Regions from separate parts of the Paenibacillus sp. P3E genome, predicted to be linked through region 3. Evidence: riboswitches for the same ligand, from Rfam matches in the RefSeq annotation. Region 3 holds a riboswitch; each other region holds the start of a gene.
The links. Region 3 has a riboswitch for cyclic di-AMP ahead of A3842_RS20850 (C40 family peptidase). Riboswitches for the same ligand answer to the same signal wherever they lie in the genome.

Region 1: another riboswitch for cyclic di-AMP. It lies ahead of A3842_RS05370 (APC family permease); the one in region 3 lies ahead of A3842_RS20850 (C40 family peptidase).
Region 2: another riboswitch for cyclic di-AMP. It lies ahead of A3842_RS19690 (NfeD family membrane protein); the one in region 3 lies ahead of A3842_RS20850 (C40 family peptidase).

The regions. Positions count from the first base shown of each region.
Region 1 covers NZ_LVWH01000036.1:2,113-4,376, forward strand. Annotated here, with positions in the region: gene A3842_RS05360 (DsbA family protein) at 1-500, shown strand, start outside; gene A3842_RS05365 (disulfide oxidoreductase) at 500-931, shown strand; cyclic di-AMP (ydaO/yuaA leader) riboswitch at 1,160-1,319, shown strand; gene A3842_RS05370 (APC family permease) at 1,446-2,264, shown strand, end outside.
Region 2 covers NZ_LVWH01000178.1:50,605-52,868, forward strand. Annotated here, with positions in the region: gene A3842_RS33385 (InlB B-repeat-containing protein) at 1-299, shown strand, start outside; partial or broken gene A3842_RS33910 (transposase) at 480-659, opposite strand; cyclic di-AMP (ydaO/yuaA leader) riboswitch at 902-1,088, shown strand; gene A3842_RS19690 (NfeD family membrane protein) at 1,234-1,806, shown strand; gene A3842_RS19695 (flotillin family protein) at 1,829-2,264, shown strand, end outside.
Region 3 covers NZ_LVWH01000183.1:28,143-30,406, reverse strand. Annotated here, with positions in the region: gene A3842_RS20855 (C40 family peptidase) at 1-323, opposite strand, end outside; cyclic di-AMP (ydaO/yuaA leader) riboswitch at 329-472, opposite strand; gene A3842_RS20850 (C40 family peptidase) at 859-1,287, opposite strand; cyclic di-AMP (ydaO/yuaA leader) riboswitch at 1,345-1,483, opposite strand; gene A3842_RS20845 (hypothetical protein) at 1,704-2,264, opposite strand, start outside.

The DNA of each region.
Region 1 (2,264 bases), on a different contig from region 3:
TCGTTGAATTCGGTGATTTCAAATGTCCGGCGTGCTCCAATTTTGCAGGTGTCATCAAGCCACAGCTGGCTCAGGAATATGTGAATCAGGATAAGGCTGCTATATACTTCGTAAATATGGCCTTTATCGGTCCGGATTCCGAGACAGCCTCCCTGGCAGCCCTGTCTGTATACCATCAGAACAGTGAAGCTTTTTGGACGTATTACGATGCGATTTATGCCAATCAAGGGGATGAAAAAGCAGAATGGGCTACAGAGGAATTCCTGGTGAATCTGGCTGAGAAACAAAAGCTGCCAATCGATCTGGATCTGTTGCGTAAGGATATCAAGGAGAAGACCTATGAGAGTGAGCTGCAACGTGATATCAGTCTTGCCAAGGCTTCAGGAGTTACTTCCACACCTACTGTATTTATCAATGGACACAAAGTAGATGAGCCTTTCAAAATGGAAGCCATTAAGGCACAGATTAAGTCCGCGTCCGAAGCAGTGAAGGCCGAGTGATGAAGTTCTCTATGTTCTGCAGACGCCACTGTCTCTATCTGGCCTGGTTTGTATCTGTTATTGCAGTAGCGGGAAGCTTATATCTAAGTGAAGTGCTGAAATATGAGCCTTGCAAGCTATGCTGGTTCCAGCGTATCTTCATGTATCCGCAGCTGATTCTCCTGGGAGTAGCTACATACCGGAATGACAAAAAAATTATTCCCTATGTACTTCCATTAAGTCTTATTGGGGGCAGTATTTCTATTTATCATTATGCTGAGCAGAAGATTCCCGCACTTAGCAAGGTGCTCCCGTGTACAATTGGCGTACCCTGTAATAAAGATTATCTGAATTTTTTTGGGTTCATTACGATTCCACTGCTTGCGCTGATCGCCTTTGCTCTAATCACGATTTTGCTCTGGACCGGACGTAAAGAGGACACAGTAGAGTAGCTGAAGCCACTGCAGAATTTAGAGCACAAATCATTCCTGAAATTTCAGACACAAATGAGGTTCAAAACCCTGAAAAAACACGTGATGACGGGATAATCGCAGAGAATGAAAGATCGCGTTATCTCTCATCTTGGTTTTGCGTAAATTGGATGTTTTTTCATTCTTTTTTCATTTTTTTCACCGCTTTACGGAAGACGTATTGTAGACTATCATTAGACCTTGTGAGAAGTTGAATATGCGCTGAATTTTCCGTATGGAAAAACGGGGGAACCAACATTGGCCTAAGCGCCAAAGGGGTGAATCGGGAACGGTCCGGAAGGGCTGCAACCGTAGGGCTACCACAGCCCGAATCCGCCAGCTAACCTCGTAAGCAATGGTGGGATAATGACGATGCGTAAGCATGCGGATCATTTCCGTATGCTTATTTTTGTGCCTGCATTTATGAAATCCACCAATGAAAACAGCGCACGGTATTACCGTTTCAACGTAAGCAAAGAGAGGAACTGTTATTACAATGGTAAGCAAGGTAAAACGACTATTGATCGGGCGTCCGATGAAGTCGAACGAACTAGATCATGAAAAGTTATCCAAGGTGAAAGCACTGGCTGTCCTGTCTTCTGATGCGCTATCGTCTGTAGCCTACGGAACGGAACAAATCCTGATTGTACTGGTGGCCGCAGGCTTCACAGCCATCTGGTACTCATTGCCAATCGCATTAGCCGTATTGGGCTTGCTGGCTATTTTGATTTTATCCTATCGTCAGACCATCTTTGCTTATCCGCAGGGCGGAGGCGCGTATATCGTAGCCAAGAGCAACCTCGGGGTTCCTACCGGACTCCTTGCTGGCGGATCGCTCCTGGTAGATTATATTCTGACCGTAGCGGTTAGTGCATCAGCGGGTACGGATGCGATCACATCCGCTTTTCCAAATCTTCATAATCATAGTGTGTTAATCGCCGTAACCGTTATTCTGCTCTTGACTATTGTCAATCTGCGGGGCGTTACGGAATCTGCATCTTTCATTGCAATTCCTGTGTATTTATTCGTGGTATCGATCTTCGTGTTGATCATTGCAGGGGTATTCAAATATGCTACTGGCGGAGCCCATGCTAATGTCCCTGAGATTGGGGCAGCGGTATCGAATGTAAGTTTGTTTTTACTGCTTAAGGCTTTCAGCTCCGGCTGTTCGGCTCTGACAGGGGTAGAGGCTGTATCGAACGCCATTCCAAACTTCAAGGCGCCTGCGGAGAAAAATGCAGCCAAGACTTTGATGTTGATGGGAATTATCCTGGGAAGTATGTTTACCGGAATCACACTGCTTGCCTACTGGTAC
Region 2 (2,264 bases), on a different contig from region 3:
ATGTTACGTTCAAGCCAGATAAAACAATCACCCGCGAGGAAATGGTTGTCCTTTTGTCCCGCATCTTAAACCTTAACAACGTAACGAAGGATACCACCAAAGGCAATTTCAATGACCTGAAGGGTTCCTATGCAGCAAACGAGATCAAAGCTGAAGCACAAGCTGGTATCATAAACGGCAAAGCAGATGGGAAATTTGATGCTAAGAGCAACGCCACACGCGCAGAAGCTCTGCAGATCATCCTGAATGCGCTGAAGCTCAACCCGCAATTGAAGACGCTGTTGGATTCACTTAACTAATGCCGGTTCTCCGAAAAAAAGGGACAAGTGTAATTTGGGGCTGTTGACAAAAGGGGCAACCCAAAAGTGGATTTTCTATGGCGGAAGGCAGTTCTCTTCATTCTTAAAACCACAAAAAGTGAGCAGAGCAGCGATTCTCCTGTTATTGAAGGATCGCTGCTCTGTTTTTTGGTCATGGGTGGCTTGCTTTAGCAGATTATGAGTAAGGGAAAGCCATCCTACCTCAAGCGTCACTTTCTCCATGCCGCGAAGTAGAAATCGCCGGAAGCCCCGGTTGCAGTTGTCCAAATACACTTTCCGGTTCCGTCATTCGACGCACGGCCAAGCGTAACCTTTCTCACTCCGTAGAATTTCCCGGCTGCTGCCAACACCGTAAGCGCCTAAGGTTTATAGTGCGTGCGGCCTTGGCTTTGGACGATTGGGACAGCTTGCGAGAAATGGAGCAACAGTGAGCAAATCATCGGCCGAATAAGAGTGAAACCAAAGAATGCGCCTTCATTCGCGGAGGGGAGGCGTTTTTGGCTTCTTTTGTCATCCCGGACGTTTTACAATAAATGCCCACAGGCGTAAGATTCAAATCAACAACCGAATGTAAGTTAACTGTTCTCATATGGCTGAATTCCGTAATTGGGAACGGGGGAACCAATGGTGAATGCGGCTTTTGCACAGTCAGCTGCCGCTCACCCGGGGTGAATCCCTGCTGCGTGCTGAAAAGCCGCTGTGGCAGGGTAGGGCAATCTCGCTGCCCGAATCCGTCAGCTAACCCCGTAAGCCTCGAAGAGAGAGGATGAGCGCCATGATCGATTAACCGACCACGGAGAGCCCTGCCGCTTCTGTGGTCTTTTTGTTGTGTGTGCAGGAAGGAAAGGCAGTCTGTACAAGGAACTAGAAATCTCATAACAACGATAATTAGAGACATTAAGGGTTATTTAAAATGCTCTATTATAAATGCTTCAAAGGGGGGATTCTTATCGTTACTGTATTTATCGTGTGCTTCTGGGTTGGACTAATACTCCTCCTCAGCGGCGGATTTCATGGGCATGGCCTGGCGGGTCATCTGCATGCGGGCGGCGGCGATGCCGGTGGACCCGGCTTTGTACCCATACTCCCTCTGATGGTGTTTGTCACAGTCTGGGGCGGTACAGGTTACGTGCTTGCCCGGTTCAGCGAAATGAGGATGCTCGCAGTGGTGCTGATTTGTACCGTGCTCGCTCTGCTTCTGGGCTGTGTGATGTATGCGGTGCTGGCCCGGGTGATGACCCGGTATGACAGCAGCATGAATGAACTGGATTACGAGCAGGCAGGGCAGCTCGGGTACATCAGTATCCCTGCAGCGGATGGGGCGGTCGGGGAAATGAAATATGTACTGCACGGAACCATGCGCTCCATTGGAGTACGGGCAGAATCCGGCCAGCAGCTTGATAAAGGCGACAGGGTTATTATTTTGAAGGTGAACAAAGGAATGGCGGCAGTCACCCTCTTCGAGAGGGATATCGATCAATTATAATTCACGGGGAGTGTCAATCTAAATGGTTATTCTGTATGTAATTGCGGCAATTGTTGTTGTTATTCTGCTGGCCTTGTTCAGTATCGTGAACTCTTATAAAAAGGTTCCGCCCAATCAGGCGATGATCGTCTACGGCCTTGGCGGAAAAAGAGTGGTCCAGGGCGGCGGGACGTTCGTCATCCCCGGCTTCCAGAACAATAAGACCATCTCCATGATGCTGATGAGCTTCGACGTCATCCCGGCGCAGGCGATGTTCTCCAAGCAAGGCATCAAGCTCAACCTGGAGGCGGTGGCTCAGATTAAGATAAAAAGCGATCCTACCGCTATTCTGACTGCCAGTGAGCAGTTTATCGACCGGCCGGAAGAAGACCGCGAGACGATTATCCTGCATTCGGTGGAAGGCCATTTGCGCGGCTTAATCGGACAATTAACAGTGGAATCCATTCTCAAGACTCCTG
Region 3 (2,264 bases):
TAAATGCCGACATGAGATACCCCTTTACCGGTTGTATTGAAGAATACGAGATCTCCCGGTCTAATGTTATCGCGGGATACGGCAGTGCCCATCTGGTACTGGGAACCGGACTGGTGAGGAAGGTTAATTCCTATCTTATCAAACACATACATGGTAAATCCGGAGCAATCAAACCCGTTAGTCGAAATTCCGCCCGATACGTATTTAGTGCCGACGGCTTTGTCGATAACCTGATCCATTTTAGAGTCTGCGAAAGCGCTTCCTGCTCCGATGGTAAGAATGATCGAAAAGCTGAGTAGTGCTGCTGCTAGCTTCTTCTTCAAAAGTAAATACCCCTTCCAAATGCCTACGAGGTTAGCTTAAGGGTTCGGTTGAAGGTCCCCTATGACCCCTCTGTAAATAGGAGGTCAATTCACCCAAAATCGGTTCCCCCGTTTCCCTAATTGAATAAGGAACTCGGCACCACTGTTGATTAGATTAGCTTACGGATCAAAACAATGACAAAACCTTTGTAAATCAGGTTTGAATAATTACAAAAATGTTACTATCAACTCACTGCGATAATTGTAACAAAGACAGAAGCACTTGGCAATCACTTAAAGCATATTAATACATATTTTTTGAGCCTTTTAAGAGAAAAGGGCTTGATTTACGCGAGTTCTTTACGCCGTAAGTCAGCTGCATGGAAGATCTTAATGGGGTTTTTATCAAAAAGGTGTTTCGAAACTCTAAAAAGTGTGTAAAAGGGAGAATAAGGAAAAGGGAAAACCCGGAAAATGATTACGGCAATAATCAGCTCCGGGCTCGTATAAATTACATTTAGTTGTAAAGGTGTAATGTGAGGGGATCAAGCTTCAATTAATCGTAGGCAACAGTTTTGTAGGCTGTAGTGCTCATCACTCGTTTAGCGCCAACGTAGCGGTTGGCCCAGTAAGCTTGACTCAGCGAAGTTATGGTTACACCGCGTGAGCTGGAAGATTGTGCGAATCTGCCTCCACCGACATAAATGCCGACATGGGAAACTCCCGACCCAAAGGTATTGAAGAATACCAGGTCACCTGAACGCAGGTTGTTCCGTGATACGGAAGTTCCAACGCTGAATTGAGCCTTGGACGTGCGCGGCAGGGTAAGCCCGACATTTTTAAAAACATACGAGGTAAAGCCGGAGCAATCGAAGCCGCTTGTGCTAGTGCCTCCGAATTTATAGGTGGTTCCGATGGTTTTTGCGATAACGGTATCCATCTTGGAATCGGCGAAAGCGCTACCAGCTCCGATTGTGAATACCATCACTAGTGCAAGTGCGGCTGCGGTACATTTCTTCTTAAAATTCTGACTTCTCAAAAGATGTACTCCTTCCAAGGCCTGCGAGGTTAGCTTAAGGATTCGGTAGAAGGTTCCCCTATGACCCCTCTAAAGCGAGGTCAATTCACCCAAAATATGGTTCCCCCGCTTCCCGGTGCAGGGAATTTGGCGTTTTATGCACCAGAAGAGCGACGTGTCGACAATTAGTAAACGCTTGGAATGTTAATGTGTTTGAATGTGTTGCATCTTAGAGATTACAAATTTGTTACTAGTAGTACAGGCACCATTGTACCAGAGGATTTACAGTTTTGCAAATACTCTTATTCAGTTTGTAATCCAAAAAAGAGTCCCGCTCCCTCAAGGAGCAGCGACTCTTTTATTATGCCGGCTGAGCGGCTTAATTATTGTGGAAATGATTTACTGGACCAAAGGTGGTATTGAGCGGCGATTCCCCACATTTTGAACAGTGTATTGGGAAGGGGGGAGAACTGCCGAAGCAGAAGTGCCGGCATCCCCGGACAAAAGATCGATGCCGCTCCGCAAGCAAGCATCATGATCAAACTCCCTGCTCCCATCACAAAAGATAATCCCGCAGAAGGAAGGATCACCTTCAGACACACCAAGAGAGAAGAGAAAGTGCCTGTACCACCCGTATACCCGAACTGCATGTACAGCAGTACTTTTCGGATGAAGAACAGATATAGCAGCCAGGCCAGAATGTAAGGCACCAGTTTCAGCAATAGCTTATAATCCAGAATTCCGCTTAACAGCAGTCTGTACATTTTGGGAAGAAGCCAATACAGCGGCAGGGCTGTAAGCACCCATTCTGCAAGACTGAACAGCATCACCGGAAGCCCATACAGACGCATCCCCGGAAAAAAGAACATCCCGCGCTCCCCCTTACGCTCCTGATGGAGCTCATGGAGCAGTCCTGCGCGGATGAATGGGGAGAGCAGCAGTCT